2 regions of the Microbacterium sp. LMC-P-041 genome follow, and region 2 is predicted to be linked to the other one. Evidence: riboswitches for the same ligand, from Rfam matches in the RefSeq annotation. Region 2 holds a riboswitch; the other holds the start of a gene.
The links. Region 2 has a riboswitch for thiamine pyrophosphate ahead of thiM (hydroxyethylthiazole kinase). Riboswitches for the same ligand answer to the same signal wherever they lie in the genome.
Positions count from the first base shown of each region.

Region 1: another riboswitch for thiamine pyrophosphate. It lies ahead of QRN21_RS05820 (ECF transporter S component); the one in region 2 lies ahead of thiM (hydroxyethylthiazole kinase).

Region 1 is NZ_JARVRV010000003.1:2,056-10,415, forward strand. Features, by position in the region: gene QRN21_RS05800 (enoyl-CoA hydratase/isomerase family protein) at 1-875, shown strand, start outside; gene QRN21_RS05805 (ABC transporter ATP-binding protein) at 1,076-2,803, shown strand; gene QRN21_RS05810 (ABC transporter ATP-binding protein) at 2,800-5,046, shown strand; gene QRN21_RS05815 (D-alanyl-D-alanine carboxypeptidase family protein) at 5,179-6,642, opposite strand; TPP riboswitch at 6,726-6,835, shown strand; gene QRN21_RS05820 (ECF transporter S component) at 6,829-7,485, shown strand; gene QRN21_RS05825 (ABC transporter ATP-binding protein) at 7,482-8,360, shown strand, end outside.
Region 2 is NZ_JARVRV010000005.1:522,071-530,430, reverse strand. Features, by position in the region: gene thiD (bifunctional hydroxymethylpyrimidine kinase/phosphomethylpyrimidine kinase) at 1-1,772, opposite strand, end outside; gene thiM (hydroxyethylthiazole kinase) at 1,769-2,617, opposite strand; TPP riboswitch at 2,608-2,701, opposite strand; gene QRN21_RS12750 (NAD-dependent epimerase/dehydratase family protein) at 2,723-3,685, opposite strand; gene QRN21_RS12745 (DUF402 domain-containing protein) at 3,748-4,464, opposite strand; gene pheT (phenylalanine--tRNA ligase subunit beta) at 4,597-7,101, opposite strand; gene pheS (phenylalanine--tRNA ligase subunit alpha) at 7,101-8,141, opposite strand; gene QRN21_RS12730 (amino acid ABC transporter permease) at 8,190-8,360, opposite strand, start outside.

The DNA.
Region 1 (8,360 bases), on a different contig from region 2:
ACCGAGGCATGTGCGCCGGCGGCGATGTGCGGGGACTGCACGCGCAGATCGTGGAGGGCCGATCCGATGAGACGGCGGAGTTCTTCCGCGCAGAGTACGCGCTGAACGCGATGATCGCCGAGTACTCGAAGCCCGTGGTCACCGTCGCCGACGGCATCACGATGGGCGGAGGCGTCGGACTGTCGGGCCACGCGGCCATCCGCATCGTGACCGAGCGATCGAAGCTCGCGATGCCGGAGACGCGGATCGGCTTCACGCCCGACGTGGGCGGCACGTGGCTGCTGTCACGCGCCCCTGGGCGGTTCGGCGAGTACTTCGGGCTCACGGGGGCGTCGATGGACGGAGCGGACGCCGTACTGCTCGGCTTCGCCGACCATTTCGTGCCCTCCGATCGCCTCGACGCGCTGCGCGAGGCGCTCGCGTATCGTGCCGATCCGACAGGACCGGCCGAGATCGTGCTGCTGTTCGACGAGACTCCCGATCCGTCGACGCTTCCGGCCTCTCGGGGATGGATCGACCACGCGTTCTCCGCCGACACGGTCGCGGAGATCGTGTCGCGGCTGCGCGCGGACGAGGCCCCGGATGCCGCGGCGACCGCGGATCTGCTCGAGAGCCTGGCGCCCACCGGGCTGGCCGTCACGCTCGACGCCGTGCGGGAAGCACGTGCGCTGCCGAACCTGCGTGCCGCCCTGGAGGGTGAGTACCGCCGCGTCATGTGGTTCGTCCTGCGGCATCCCGACCTCGTGGAGGGGATCCGGGCGCAGCTGATCGACAAGGACCGCAATCCGAAGTGGAACCCGGCGACGATCTCCGAACTGCCTGCAGACCCCGGCGCCGACGCTCGACACTTCACGCCCGAAGACCCCCTCTTCTAGAGCATTTCGATATATCCGCGGTTGTTCGCCGCGGTGCATAAACCGCTGGCCGCGCCCGAAATGGTTCGCTGTGAGCGAAGGTCCGCCCACAGGGGGATACGAATGTCCGGAGTTCGTGCCACCCTTGCATGTGCGCGATCGTCGGCCTGCGTCCGCCCGTCGGGAGATCCGCCGATTCATCCTTCCTAGAAAGTCCGCCTGTGCTGGGAAAAATCCTCCTCCGTTATCTCGCCCGCTATAAGTGGCTGCTCGTCGCCGTGCTGGTGTTCCAATTCGCCAGCGCTCTGGCCACCCTCTACCTCCCGCGCCTGAACGAAGACATCATCAACAAGGGCGTGGCCCAGTCCGACACCGCCTACATCTGGCGCACCGGGCTCTTCATGCTCGCCGTCTCGCTCGGCCAGATCATCGCGTCGGTCATCGCGACCTACTTCGCGGCTCGCGCGTCGATGGGTGCGGGGCGCGACATCCGTGCCGACGTCTTCGCCAAGGTCAGCGGATTCTCCGAGCGAGAGGTGTCGCAGTTCGGCGCCGGCTCGCTCATCACCCGCAACACGAACGACGTGCAGCAGGTGCAGATGCTCGCGATGATGGGCGCGACGATGCTCGTCACCGCGCCGCTGCTCGCGATCGGCGGCATCATCTTCGCCGTGCAGACGAACATCGGCCTGAGCTGGCTCATCGCCGTGTCCGTCCCGCTGCTGCTGATCGTCGCCGGTCTCGTCGTCAGCCGCATGGTTCCGCTGTTCCGCAGCTACCAGGGCAAGCTCGACACCGTGAACCGCGTGCTGCGCGAGCAGCTCACCGGCGTGCGCGTGGTCCGTGCCTTCGTCCGAGAGGGCATCGAAGAAGAGCGCTTCCGCGGTGCCAACACCGACATCATGGTCGTCGGCCGCAAGGTCGGCTCGCTGTTCGTCCTGCTGTTCCCGCTGTTCATGCTCATCCTCAACGTCACGATCGTGGCGGTCGTGTGGTTCGGCGGCATCGAGGTCAACAGCGGCACGGTGCAGGTCGGCACGATCTTCGCCTTCATGCAGTACATCGGCCAGATCATGGGCGGCGTCATCATGGCCAGCTTCATGGCGATCATGATCCCGCGCGCGGCAGTGTCGGCCGAGCGCATCGGCGAGGTCCTCGAGACGCAGTCGAGCATGGGGCGGCCGGCCGACGGCGTGACCGACTTCCCGACACCCGGTTCGGTCGCCTTCGACGGCGTCGAGTTCACCTACCCGGGCGCCGACTCTCCCGTTCTCAAGGGCATCAGCTTCGCGGCCGAGCCCGGCGAGACGGTGGCGATCGTCGGATCGACCGGTGCCGGCAAGACGACCCTCGTGTCGTTGATCCCACGACTCTTCGACGTCTCCGGCGGAGCCGTCTTCGTCGGCGGCGCCGATGTGCGCGATGCCGACGTCGAGTCGCTGTGGGCGACCATCGGCCTCGTTCCGCAGCGTCCGTTCCTCTTCACCGGAACCGTGGCCTCGAACCTCCGGTACGGCCGCGAGGACGCGACCGACGAAGAGCTCTGGCATGCGCTGGAGATCGCTCAGGGACGCGACTTCGTCGAGGAGATGCCCCAGGGGCTCGACTCGAGGATCACCCAGGGCGGCACCAACGTCTCGGGCGGTCAGCGTCAGCGCCTGGCGATCGCCCGCGCGATCGTCCGTCAACCGCAGATCCTGGTCTTCGACGACTCGTTCTCCGCGCTCGACCTCACCACCGACGCCCGGCTGAGGCAGGCGCTGTGGCGTGAACTGCCGCACGTGACCAAGATCGTGGTCGCGCAGCGCGTCTCATCCATCACCGATGCGGACCGCATCGTCGTCCTCGAAGGGGGCACCATGGTCGGCGTCGGCACGCACGAGGAGCTTCTCGAGACCAGCACGACCTACCGAGAGATCGTCGAGTCGCAGCTGGGGGTGGACGCATGAGCGAGCAGGACGCTCCCCGGACCCGCCGCGGTCGCGCGGCCAAGGCGGCGGACACGACCACTGCGGTCGAGCCGGAGCTGACAGACGAAGAGAAGTACGAGGCCGAGCTCGCCGAGAAGGCGCGCCAGGACGGCGGCGGCTGGGACAGCGTCGCTCCCGGAAAGGCCGACAACTTCGGCAAGAGCTTCAGCCGGATGATCGGGCTGCTCAAGCCGTCGGCCGTCTGGTTCATCCTGGTGTCGATCGCCGGCGCCGTCGGCGTCGTGCTCACGGTCGCGGCGCCGAAGGTGCTCGGTGAGGCCACGAACCTCATCTACAAGGGCTTCATCTCCGTGCAGCTCGCGCAGGCGAACGGGGACTTCCCCGGGTTCCCCGCCGGCACTCCGCAGGACGATGTCGTCGCGGCACTCCGCCAGGGAGGGCAGGACGACTTCGCCAACCAGGTCGAGGCCCTCGGCGCCTTCCGTGTCGGTGACGGTGTCGACTTCGACGCGCTGCGGTGGATCATCATCGCCGTGCTGGCGATCTATGTCACCGCCGCCTTCCTCAGCTGGATCCAGGGTTACGTCATCAACGTCATCATGGTCCGCACCATGTGGCGTCTGCGCGAGCAGGTCGAGGCGAAGATCAACCGTCTGCCCCTGTCGTACTTCGACAAGGTGCAGCGCGGTGATCTGATCTCGCGCGTGACCAACGACATCGACAACATCACCCAGACCATGCAGCAGTCGCTGTCCGGCGCGATCACGGCCGTGCTCACGGTCGTGGGCGTGCTGGTCCTGATGTTCTCGATCTCCTGGCAGCTCGCTCTCGTCGCGCTCGTGGCGCTCCCGCTCATGGGTGTGATCTTCGGCGTCATCGGCCCTCGCTCGCAGAAGGCCTTCGGCACGCAGTGGCGCAAGGTCGGCCGTCTGAACGCTCGCGTCGAAGAGGCCTTCTCCGGTCACGCGCTGGTCAAGGTCTTCGGTCGCGAGCAGGACGCGCTGGAGAAGTTCCAGGGCGAGAACGAGGAGCTGTTCCAGGCCAGCTTCAAGGCGCAGTTCCTCTCCGGCATCATCATGCCGGCGATGACCTTCGTCGGCAGCCTCACCTACGTGGGCATCGCGGTGCTCGGCGGTCTCATGGTCGCCAACGGGCAGCTGCGTCTCGGAGACGTGCAGGCGTTCATCCAGTACTCGCAGCAGTTCACGCAGCCGCTGTCCGAGCTCGGTGGGATGGCGGCCGTCGTGCAGTCCGGCACGGCATCGGCCGAGCGGGTGTTCGAGCTCCTCGACACCGAAGAGCAGGAAGCGGACGACGCGGATGCTCCGAAGCTCGCCGACGGCAAGGGCGTCGTGGAGTTCGAGAACGTCGCGTTCTCGTACACTCCCGACCGTCCGCTGATCACCGACCTCTCGTTCCGGGTCGAGCCTGGTCAGACGGTCGCGATCGTCGGTCCGACGGGAGCGGGCAAGACCACTCTCGTCAACCTCATCATGCGGTTCTACGAACTGAACGGCGGGCGCATCCTGCTCGACGGTCAGGACATCTCCGAGGTCACGCGTGACCAGCTGCGCTCTCGCACCGGCATGGTCCTGCAGGACCCGTGGCTGTTCGCCGGGAGCATCCGCGAGAACATCCGGTACGGACGCTCGACCGCGACCGACGACGAGGTTCTCGAAGCGGCGAAGGCGACCTATGTGGATCGCTTCGTGCATGCCCTCCCCGAGGGCTACGACACCGTGCTCGACGAAGACGCGTCGAACGTCTCGGCGGGCGAGCGTCAGCTGATCACGATCGCGCGAGCGTTCGTGGCCCAGCCGTCGATCCTGATCCTCGATGAGGCCACGTCGGCGGTCGACACCCGCACCGAGCTGCTGCTGCAGCACGCGATGGCGGCGCTTCGACAGGGACGCACCTCGTTCGTGATCGCGCACCGCCTGTCGACCATCCGCGATGCCGACCTCATCCTCGTGATGGAGCACGGAGACATCGTCGAGAAGGGCACGCACGACGAGCTCATCGCCGCGCAGGGCGCCTACTGGCGCCTCTACCAGTCGCAGTTCGAACAGGCGGCGACCGACATCGACGCAGAGGACGCGCTCACCGGCTCGACTCCGGTCGTCATGAGCGGCGACGCCGAAGACGCGGCTGCGTCGGCACAGGTCGGCGTCTCGGTGGGGGCGCAGACTCCCGCCGCCGAGGCAGCGGCCGCGCAGGCAGTGGTCGAACGGCCGGATGCCGGAGGCTCCTCACGCGCCTGAAGCGCCAGAGCGCCTGAAGCGCCAGAGCGCCTGAAGCGACAGAGCCCCTGAAGTGACAGAACGCCTCGCCTCCCGAATCCCGGGCGGCGAGGCGTTCTGCGTCCGCCGAGCTTTCGCTGGAGGGACGACGCGTCAGCGCTGGTCGGCCGTGATGCCGAGGAGTTCGAGGGGGTGGGTCAGCCGCCACCACGGGCTCGGGCCATCGACATCGTCGGCGAGCGACAGCGACGTCGTCACCGTGTTCAACGGCCCGACGCTCGTCATCGTGCCGACCTCGTCGCCCGCTTCGCGGTTGTCGCCGAGTGAGAAGTCCGTCGAGGCCTCGGCGACGGCGCCGTTCCACAGAACCACATCGGCATCCGCATCCGTGACGACATCGGTGCTCGCGCCCCACGCCGTGGTGACGCTGCCGACGACCGTGCCCTCGGCGACGGCGGGAGTCTGTTGCTCCAGCGCCGTCTCGACCTGCGTGAACAGCGAACGGGTCTCCGTGAGGCGCTGCGCGTCGTCGGCCTGACCGAGAACCGACGCGTACAGATGCACAGTCGTGTCGTCGACAGTGACGACCTTCGCGGTCAACAGGTTCCAGCTGTCGCCGAGCGTGCCGGTCTTGACGCCGACGACGCCGGGGTCCGCCAGCATCCCGTTCGTGTTCACCACCGTGCCCGCACCCGGAAGATCGACCGACGGAGTTCCGACGATGCCGGCGAAGACGGGGTTCTGCATCGCGATCTCGGCCAACGCGACGAGCGACTCGGGTGTGGCCCGGTTGCGGTCGTCGAAGCCCGACGGAGTGATGATCGTGATGTCGTCGAGACCACGGTCGCGCAGCCACACAGCTGCTGCGGCGGTGAACGACGACGGGGAACCCCAGATCTCCGCGGAGAGCCGGTCGATGTAGTTGTTGGCCGATCCGAGCAGCGTTCCCTGGAGGAGCTGGAACTCGGTGAGAGTGCCGCCCACGGGCACGTCGAGCGCGGACTGGTCGGAGCGGCGGTAGTCCCAGTAGGCCAGGTTGTCGGCTCGCGTGAACGAGAACTCGGGGCCCTGCTCGCCCACGGCGAGGGGCATCCGCTCGAGCACCATCAAGCTCGAGACGACCTTGGTGACGCTTGCGATCGCGGCAGCGTCGAGCGACGACGACGTCGTGCCGATGCCGCCGATCCCCACGGCAGCGCTCCCCTGGGCAGGGAAGGTGATCGCGGCAGCGGGCGCTGCGACGGGGGCGAGCTCGACGGCCTGAACCGTCGGCGCGACCTCGTGCAACGGCCACAGCATGGCCGATCCGGCGTAGGTGCCGAGCAAGCCGACGAGGACGCCGAGCGGCACCAGCACGCCGGGCCGGGCGATCGCCGGGCGCAGGTGTGCTCCGGTCAGCAGCGCACCGCCGCTCTCCACGGCCGGCGCGTCATCGAGCGCGTCGGTCGCCGGGTGCTGGGCCACGTCGACCGGGTCGACCCACGTCAGGGGAGTGCCGCCGCTGTCTTCCTCCGCCCACTGCGCGGGGGGAATCGCCTCAGGGGTGAAGATCGCAGAGACGTCGTCATCCGCAGGAACGGCGGAGGCGGTGGCCTCGGCGGAATCGGGAGCGGTCACCTCCTCACGGTACCGAACTCGTGCGGGGATCCGTGTCGCTGCATCGGGAGAGGACGCGGGGTGTCGCCTCTGGGTAAGATCGTGGGTACAACCACGGGAGTCCGGCGAGCCGGGCTGAGAGGGAGCGAATCGCGCTTCGACCGTCGAACCTGATCTGGGTCATGCCAGCGCAGGGAGGAGTCACAGATGAGTACATCCACGTCCGGATCCACCACGGGATCGGCATCGGCCACGCAGTCGTCGACGGGCCTCGGTCGCCCGCAGCTCTGGCGCTGGCGGGTCGTCGACATCGTCGTGGCGAGTGTCATCGCCGTCGCATGCGCGATGATCTTCCTGCTCTGGAACGTCGGCTACGAGGTGCCGAGCAGCATCCTGACGCCGCTGCTCCCCGGTGTTCAGGGCCTGCTCGCCGGCCCCTGGCTGATCGCCGGAGTGCTCGGCGGTCTGATCATCCGCAAGCCCGGTGCCGCTCTGTACACCGAGCTGGTCGCCGCGATCATCTCAGCACTCGTCGGCAACGCGTGGGGCCCGCTCACGATCGTCTCGGGCCTCGTACAGGGTCTCGGCGCAGAGCTGGTGTTCCTGATCTTCCTGTACGGCGTCTGGCGGCTGCCTGTCGCGATGCTGGCTGGTGCCGGTGCGGGTCTCGCCTGCGGCATCAACGACCGCATCCTCTGGTACGCCGGCGCCGACACGCTCTTCACGAGCGTCTACATCGTCTCGACGACCATCTCGGGTGCGGTCATCGCCGGGCTCGGGGCGTGGCTGATCGCCCGAGGACTCGCCGCCACGGGCGCCCTCAGCCGGTTCGCCGCCGGCCGCGAGGTCACCGCACGGGTGTGAGCTCGCTCACGAGGCCCGCCACCCTCGAAGCCCGTGGCTGGGGGTGGCGGTACGCGACGCGACGGCGCTGGGCGGTGCGCGACGTCGACCTGCGCATCGAGCCGGGGGAGCGGGTGCTGCTGCTCGGCGCCTCCGGCTCGGGCAAGTCGACGCTGCTCCAGGGGTTCGGCGGGGTGCTCGGCGGTGCGGATGAGGGCGAGACGCACGGTGCGCTGCTCGTCGACGGCGTGCCGCCCACCGATGCCCGGGGACGGGTCGGGATGGTCCTGCAGGATCCCGATACGCAGACGATCCTCGCGAGGGTCGGCGACGACGTCGCCTTCGGCTGCGAGAACCTCGGCGTACCCCGAGACGAGATCTGGCAGCGGGTGCGCGCGGCGCTGGACGCCGTAGAGCTCGACGTCGCCCTCGATCGATCCACGGCCGCGCTGTCGGGCGGCCAGAAGCAGCGCCTCGCCCTCGCCGGCGTGCTCGCGATGCGACCGGGTGCCATCCTGCTCGACGAACCGACGGCGAACCTCGACCCCGAGGGGGTGCGGGACGTACGGGATGCCGTGGCCGCCGCCCTCGATGCGACGAGTGCGACCCTCGTGGTCATCGAGCATCGCATCGACATCTGGCTGCCGCTCGTGACCCGGGTGATCGTGCTCGGCGCCGAGCCCGATGGAACGGTCGTGCTCGCCGACGGCAGCCCGGACGCGGTCCTCGGCGCTCGGGGCGCGGAGCTCGCGGCATCCGGTGTCTGGGTTCCCGGGCACCCGCCCGCCGTCCCGCCCGCACCGGCGCAGCGGCCGGGAGCGACGCTGCTGGAGGCCCGTGGTCTCACCGTGTCTCGCAGGCGCGGGCTCGCCGTCGCCGGTCCGTTCGACGTCGAT
Region 2 (8,360 bases):
GTCGCCGCTTCCACTCCCGCGCCCGGGGCCAGCCACGATGCATGGAGCTCGAGCTCTCCGGTGATCGCCCCCTGCGCCGACTGAGCCCAGAACGCCTGCTCGTGCGGTGTGGGCGCGATCCGCGCGGCCGCTGCGAGCACTCGGGCGTACTCCCGGAGATAGAGGGCGTCCTGTCGGAGGTAGAAGAGGAACCGCTCGCGGTCGAGAGTCCCGTCGGCCAGAGCGCGGATGAAGGACAGCTCGTCGATGTCGGCCCGCACGTGCGCGATCCGGTCCCACCACCGATCGCGGAGGTCGGCACGCTCGGGTGCGGCCTCGAGTCCCCCTCGTCGCCAGAGGCCGCCGAAGTGGTTCACCGGTCCGTGACCGCTCCCGATGTCGAGCGCATCGCTCTGCCTCAGGGATTCCCGCAGCCAGGTCCTCGCCGATTTCACCGCGTCGACAGGGGACTCCCCTCCGGCGAGGCGGGTGGCGAGGGCCGACGACAGGGAGCATCCGGTGCCGTGCGTGTTGTGTGTCCTGATGCGCGACCCGGGATAGCCGTGTCTGACGCCTCCGGCGACATCGATCAACGCGTCCGGAACGTCGTCGCCGTCGAGGTGCCCTCCCTTGACGAGCACCGCCCCGCCGATGCGGGCGGAGAGCTCGGCCCCGGCCTCGAGCGCGTCGTCCCACCCCGTGATCGGACGATCGGAGAGCGCGGCGAGCTCGGCGAGGTTGGGCGTCACGACATGAGCGCGCTCGAGGAGCCCGCGGAGTGCGCGCTCGGCATCCTCATCGAGCAGGCGATCACCGCTGGTCGCGACCATGACCGGGTCGAGCACGACGATCGGCGGACGGACGGCGTCGAGCCAGGCGGCGACGGTGGCGATCACCTCCGTGTTCGCCAGCATCCCGATCTTCACCGCGTCGATGACGATGTCGTCCGAGATGGCATCGAGCTGCTGCCGGAGGAACTCGGCAGGAGGCACGTGCACCGCTCGGACTCCCCTGGTGTTCTGCGCCGTGAGCGCCGTGACAGCCGCCATGCCATAGCCCCCGTTCGCGGCGATCGACTTGAGATCGGCCTGGATCCCCGCCCCGCCCGACGGGTCGCTCCCCGCGATGCTGAGCACGCGAGGTGTGCCCGATGCCCTCCATCGGCTGAGGAATGCCCGGGCCGTCCTCGTCGGATCGGCGGCGGCGCAGACGGCGGAGACGACGGCGAGCCCCGCCGCACCCGCATCCCGAAGGCGTTCGATGTCGTCGATTCCCACGCCGCCGATGGCGACGCATGGCAGTGCGGTCCTCGCGGCGAGCGCACGGAAGCCGTCGATTCCCAGGGCCGGCGGGTGATCCGGCTTGGTGGCGGTGGGACGGATCACGCCGACGCCGAGATAGTCGACCGTTCCCGCCGGCAGCGCGGCCACGGCGTCGAGATGCTCCGACGTGTTCGCCGTCAACCCGATGATCGCCTCGGGTCCCAGCCGCTCGCGTGCCCGCAGCACCGATACGTCGCCCTGGCCGAGGTGCACGCCGTCGACCCGCGCTCCCCTGGCGCGAGCGATCAGCGCCGCCTCGACGCGGTCGTTCACCACGAGCAGTGCACGGCCGTCGATCACCCGAGAGAGCTCGATCAACTGATCGGCGGTCTCGGCATCCGTCGCGCCCTTGTCGCGCAGCTGGACGATGCGCACGCCCCCGTCGACGGCGAGTCGCACCGTCTCCGCGACGCCCCGCGCGCCGCAGAGGGTGGGATCCGTGACGAGATAGAGGGAGAGGTCCGCGATCACAGCGCGTGCTCCTGCACACGCGCGGCGAGGGCGAGGTCCTCCGGCTGCACGGCGGCGAGCGCGTCGGGCAGTGCGACGGCGAAGCTGCCGGGGCCCGGGGCCCGCGCCGCGGCGCGCTCGGCGGCGATCGTGTACACGAGGCTCGCCGCCGAGACGGCGGTGAGCGGATCCGCAGCCGTCGAGCGCGCCGCACCGAGGAACGCCGCCATGACGGCGCCCAGCGCGCATCCGCCGCCGGTGACACGGGTGAGCAGTTCATGACCGTTCGCGATGCGGAGCAATCGTGCTCCATCCGTCACCAGGTCGACCGGTCCCGACACCGCGACCACCGCGCCGTGCCGCGAAGCGAGTGCGAGTGCCGCTTCGGCCGCGGCATCGGTCGTGTCCGTCGCATCGACGCCGCGCCCCCCAGCGCTGAGCCCCGCGAGGGCGAGGATCTCCGAGGCGTTCCCCCTGATCGCCGTGGGGCGTGCGTCGGCCAGCTCGTGCGCGAGTGCCGTGCGCACCGGCAGCGCGCCGATCGCGACGGGATCCAGCACCCACGGAGTACCTGCGGCGAGGGCTCCTGCCGCGGCTTCACGGCTCGCCGCACGCTGCTCCGGAGTCGGCGTACCGAGGTTGATCAGCACCCCGGAGGCCACCCCGGCGAACATCCCCGCCTCACCGACGATGTCGACCATCGCCGGCGCCGCGCCGAGGGCGAGCAGCACGTTCGCGGTGAAGCCCGTGACGACGCTGTTGGTGATGCAATGGGTCAAGGGTGGGCTGTCGCGCAGCCCTGTCAGGAGCTCAGCCGCCGAGGTGGCCAAGGTCGATTCGGAATCAGGACGCAGACGATCGCTCAACGCGACATCCCTTCGCTAGTACGAACTAGATCAGGTTCGACGGGTCTGTTCTCAGCCGCGGATGCGGCACCCCGTGTCACTGATCGCAGTCTAGCGAGGCCCCGATCAGTCGATCAGCTGCAACAGCGCGAGTTCGTCGGCGCGAGTGAGCCCTGCCCGCCGGTCCCGATCGACGCCGCGCGCCTGCTCGTCATCGACCACGGCGGCGATCGTCTCGTCGAGCGGACGAAGCCGACCTCCTGCCGCGCGGTAGCGGGCGTTCGACCTGGTCATGAATCCGGTCATCTCGCTCGGCAGCCACAGCGGCAGCGACCGCTCCCCCGCCCAATACGCCACACCGTGCTCGACGAGCCAGGCGTCAGATGCCGCGACCGTGTCTCCCCGGTGCCCCGCACGTCTGCGCACGGCGTCGAGGACCTCGCTCAGCCGATGCCGATCGCCGATCGTGTTGATCACGCCGGTGGCCCCCGTGGTGGCGACGAACTCGGACAGGTCGTCGACGTCGATCACCTGCACGTCGCGCCCCTCGACAGGCGGAAGCAGCACCGGGCCGTCCTCGGCACGCAGAAAAGCGGCAGCCCAATACCCGAAACGATCACTCGGGTCGTCCGCCCCGACGATCAATCCCGGGCGCACGATCAGGGTGCGGTCGCCGAGTGCACGGACAGCGTCCTCGGCAGCCACCTTCTGCCGGCCGTACTCGTCGTCTCCCCTCTCAGCCGGCGGATGCAGCGTCGCCGACTCGTCTGCACCGACCGTCTCCTCGTCGGAGTATGCCGACATCGACGAGACGTACGTCCAGCGGCCCGCTCGCTCACCGAGTGCCGCGACCGCAGCGGAGACGTGGGCCGCGTTCGACGAGACGTCGATCACGTGATCCCACTCCCGACCGGACACCGCATCGTAGGCGTCCCTGGCGTCACGATCGGCCAGCACCAGGCTCGCGCCCTCCGGTGACGGTCGTCCTCCGCGCGCCAGACACATCACCGTCGCCCCGCTCAGGAGCAGCCGTCTGGCGATGCGGCCGGACAGCCAGCCGGTGCCGCCGAGGATCAGAACATCCGTCATGACCCCATGCCACCATCTTCGCCGCGCGAGGGAAAGAGTCTTCCGCTCAGGGCGGATGCCGGTCAGCCCGTGCGAAGATCCGACAGGCCGGACAGTTCCGGGACCGTCCACGAGGGATCCGGGCGCCAGTCGCGCCATTCGGCGTCGAACGGCCAGTCACCGTGATGGAAGGACTCGATCGCCGCGTCCGCGTGTCGTTCGATCTGCGCGGCCTGCTCAGAGGTGAGACGTCCCTGCTCGACGGCCGCGATCACCTCGTCCTCGTCCTTGAGGTGCACCTGACCGTCCGCCTGGATCTCCACGTCGAGGATGTGATCCGATGAATACGTGTCGCGGTCGGTGCGCAGATGCGCGTTCTCGAGATTCACGTACCACCCGGCGAACTCCCACTCGGGACCGCTCACATCGCTCCAGAACAGCCACACCGACCACGCCGCACCGGCCGGAGCGATGCGGAGGATGCCGTTGCCCCACCACTCCTCCACGATCCGGGTACGCGGATCGAGCCACCGACGCTCGAGCGGAACGGTCCGGATGCGCTCGCCCGCCGGAGTGCCCTGCCCCTCCTGGAGCGTGCCCGGAGCGAGCCATGCCACCAGACCGCGTTCATCGTCGCGGACCACCCGCATGGGCGTGATGGTCGACGCATCGCCGGGCTGCCAGCCGGGCTTGCGGTAGTGCCAGGAGATCTGGTCGCCGGGTTCGAGGAACGGCGCTTCACCCATCGGTCGGACACCATCGGGAACCGCCGCGGGAGTGCTGTGGGGCAGGATGCTCATCCCGACACGGTACCTCGCAGGTCCACCGCGCTCAGGTCGGCTCGGCGGCGTCGGCAGCATCCCGAGAGCACACGCGCACGCGGACCGCACCGTTCGAGTGCGGTCCGCGTGCGGGTCGGTTCAGGCGGAGCTTCAGTCGCGCAGGGTCGCGTCGAAGCGCTCAGCTGCGACAGCGACACCCGCGAGCTTCGCCTCTGTCGCCTCGGCTGCGGTGAGCGTGCGGTCGTCCGCGCGGAAGCGCAGCGCGAAGGTGAGACTCTTCTGACCATCCGCGACGCCGTCCCCCCGGTAGTCGTCGACGAGACGGATCGACTCGAGAAGCGCACCGGCACCCTCGGTCAGCGCAGCGCGCACGTCGCCCGCCGGCACATCAGCGCCGACCACCAGCGACACGTCCTGTGTCGCAGCGGGGAACGTCGACAGCGAGGCGGCGACCGCACGGTTCCCGCCGAGAGCGATGACCTCATCGAGGTCGAGCTCGAGCACGGTGGCACGACCGGGAAGGTCTGCTCCGGCGGCGACCTCGGGGTGGAGTTCGCCGACGTATCCGATCTCGACGTCGCCGACGGAGAGCACGCCGGTGCGTCCGGGGTGCAGCGCCGCGCGCTGCCCCTGCACCACATCGAGGTCGACTCCGGCTGCAGCCGCGATGACTCTGGCGGCGTCGAGCGCCTCGGAGAGCCCGTAGGGCTCCGCGGCGCGTCCCGGTTGCTTGGTCACGACGTTGCCCGTGAACAGCGCCGCGACATGACGGTGCTGCGGTGGGATCGACGCGTTCAGTTCGGCGAGCGTGTCGTCCGACGGACGCTCGCCGAGCGGCGGCACCTCGTCCGTGCCGTACTCGACACCCGGCTCGGGCAGGAACACGACTCCGGTCTCGAACAGCGCGAGGTCCGTGAGGCCGCGCGAGATGTTGCGGTGCGCGGTCTGCAGAAGCCCGGGGATCAGCGATCGACGCAGGAACGGAGCGGAGCCGTCGAGCGGGTTCGCGAGCCGGATGCTGGGCAGATGCTCTCCCGACGCCGAGCCGTGCAGGTCGTTCTCCGCCTCCGTCGTGAAGGGGAACGAGGGCGTCTCGACGAGACCGGCAGCCGCCAGCGCGTCGGCGACGCGGCGACGACCCTGCTGGTGTGCGGTGAGACCGCGGCCGGACGGCGGCGTCGGCAGCACGGACGGGATGCGGTCGAGACCGTGGATGCGAGCGACCTCTTCGGCGAGAGACCACTTGTCGGTGAGGTCGGGACGCCAGGTCGGCGGGATCACGGTCCACCCGGCATTCGACCCGGAGACCTCTGCGCCGATGGTCGTGAGCGCGCCGACGATCTCGTCGTCGGAGTAGTCGACGCCGATGAGCCCCTGCACGAATCCGCGCGGGAGGTCGATGTCCGCGACGAACACCTCGGCGAACAGAGCGCCGCCCTCGTCGGTGAGCGTGCCGCCGGCGAATTCGACCATCAGGTCGGCTGCACGGCGGGCGGCCACGAACGGCACGAGCGGGTCGACACCGCGCTCGAACCGCTTGGATGCCTCGCTGGGCAGCTTGTGACGGCGTGCGGTGCGGGCGATCGTCACAGGGTCGAAGGTCGCGGCCTCGATCAGCACGTTGTGCGTCGTGTCGCTCATCTCGGTCGTGCCGCCGCCCATGACGCCGGCGAGACCGATCGGACCCGACTCGTCGGTGATCAGGAGGTCCTCGACGTGGAGCTTCCGCTCCTGGCCGTCGAGGGTCGTCATCGTCTCACCGGCCGTCGCACGACGCACGGTGATGCCGCCGGAGAGCCTGTCGAGGTCGTATCCGTGCAGCGGCTGCCCCAATTCGAGCATCACGTAGTTGGTGATGTCGATCAGGATGCCGAGCGAGCGCATGCCGGCGAGCGACAGCCGCGCGATCATCCACGGCGGGGTCGGCCGCGCGGGGTCGACGTCTCGGACGACGCGCGTGACGAACTCGCTCGCGCCGACGCGGCCGCGTACGGGGGCTGCATCGTCGACGATCGCCGTGTGACCGGCGCCCGGCTGGAGCTCGGTGAAGTCGCGCTCGGCCGGGTCGCGGAACGGTGCTCCGGTCGCGTGGGAGTACTCGCGGGCGACACCGCGCAGCGAGAACGCGTACCCGCGGTCGGGCGTGACGTTGATCTCGACCGCGACATCGTCGAGTCCGAGCAGGTTGATGGCGTCTGTGCCGACGGGGGCATCGATACCGAGGTCCGCGAGGACGAGGATGCCGTTGTGCTCGTCGCCGAGCCCCAGCTCACGCGCAGAGGCGATCATGCCGTCGGACACGTGCCCGTAGGTCTTGCGGGCGGCGATCGGGAACGGCCCCGGCAGCACTGCACCGGGAAGCGTCACGACGACCTTGTCACCCGCGACGAAGTTGTGCGCGCCGCAGACGATTCCACGGATTCCGCCGTTCGCCTCACCGACATCGACCTGGCACCAGTTGATCGTCTTGCCGTTGGACTGCGGCTCGGCCTCGAGCGAGACGACCTGTCCGACGACGACGGGACCCGAGATCTCGAAGCGGTGGACGTCCTCCTCCTCGAATCCGACGGTCACGAGCGCTGCGAGGACATCCTCCGGTGTCGTATCCGCTGCCAGATCGACGTACTCACGCAGCCACGAAAGCGGGACGCGCATCACACCACCATCCCGTACTGCTCGCTGAAACGGACATCGCCCTCTGCCATGTCCCGCATGTCCTGCACATCGCTGCGGAACATGAGTCCCCGCTCGACGCCCATTCCGAACGCGAAGCCGCTGTAGACGTCGGGATCGATCCCCGCCGCACGGAGCACGTTCGGGTTGATCATGCCGCAGCCGCCCCACTCGATCCAACGGGCGCCGCCCTTGAAGGTGGGGTGCCAGAGGTCGAGCTCGGCCGACGGCTCGGTGAAGGGGAAGAAGTTCGTGCGGAAGCGCGTCTTGGCCTCGGGGCCGAAGAGCTGACGCGCGACATGGTCGAGCGTTCCCTTGAGATGCGCCATCGAGATCCCCTTGTCGACGACGAGTCCTTCGAACTGGGTGAAGACGGGGAGGTGCGTCGCGTCGAACTCGTCGGTGCGGTACACGCGGCCGGGGCAGAGCACGTAGATCGGCACCTCGCGGTCGAGCATCGAGCGCACCTGCACGGGGCTCGTGTGCGTGCGCATGACGAGGTGGCGCGACGGCGGGTCGACGTAGAAGGTGTCCTGTTCCTGACGGGCGGGGTGGTCGACGTCGAAGTTCAGAGCGTCGAAGTTGAACCACTCGTGCTCGAGCTCGGGTCCTTCCGCGATCTCCCAGCCCATGCCCACGAAGATGTCCGAGATCTGCTCGCTCAGCAGGGTCAGCGGATGCCGGGCGCCGACGCGTGTGCGCGAGGGGATCGCCGTGATGTCCAGCCGCTCGGCCTCGAGGCGCTCAGCGACCTCCGCGGCGGCGAGCTCCTCCTCCTTGGCGGCGAGGGCCTTGGTGACCTGACCGCGGCCCTGGCCGACGAGCTTGCCGAAAGCGGCCTTGTTCTCGGGGGCGACCTGACGCATCGAGGCGTTCAGGACGGCGAGCGGCGATCCGTCGGCGACGTGCGCGGCGCGAGCGGCTTTCAGTTCGGTCGTATCGGCGGCTGCGGCGATCGCTTCGAGCGCGGCCGCCACGGCGGCTTCGACCGCTTCCGGGGTGATTTCGGGAGACTCAGACACGAGACAGGAGTCTACCGGCGCGAGGCGGTCGCCCCGCGCCGGTGGACATCACTTCGGATCGGAGCTGTCCAGCCCGCCTACACCACCGGTGCCGCCGAAGCCGCTGCCCCCGCGCTGCAGGGTGATGAGCTCGGTGTCGGTGCCGTCGCCGTGCTGGCGGGGATCCTCTGCCGCGTGGATCGCCTTCACCTTCGGCGAGCGACGGGTCTGGATCTCGAC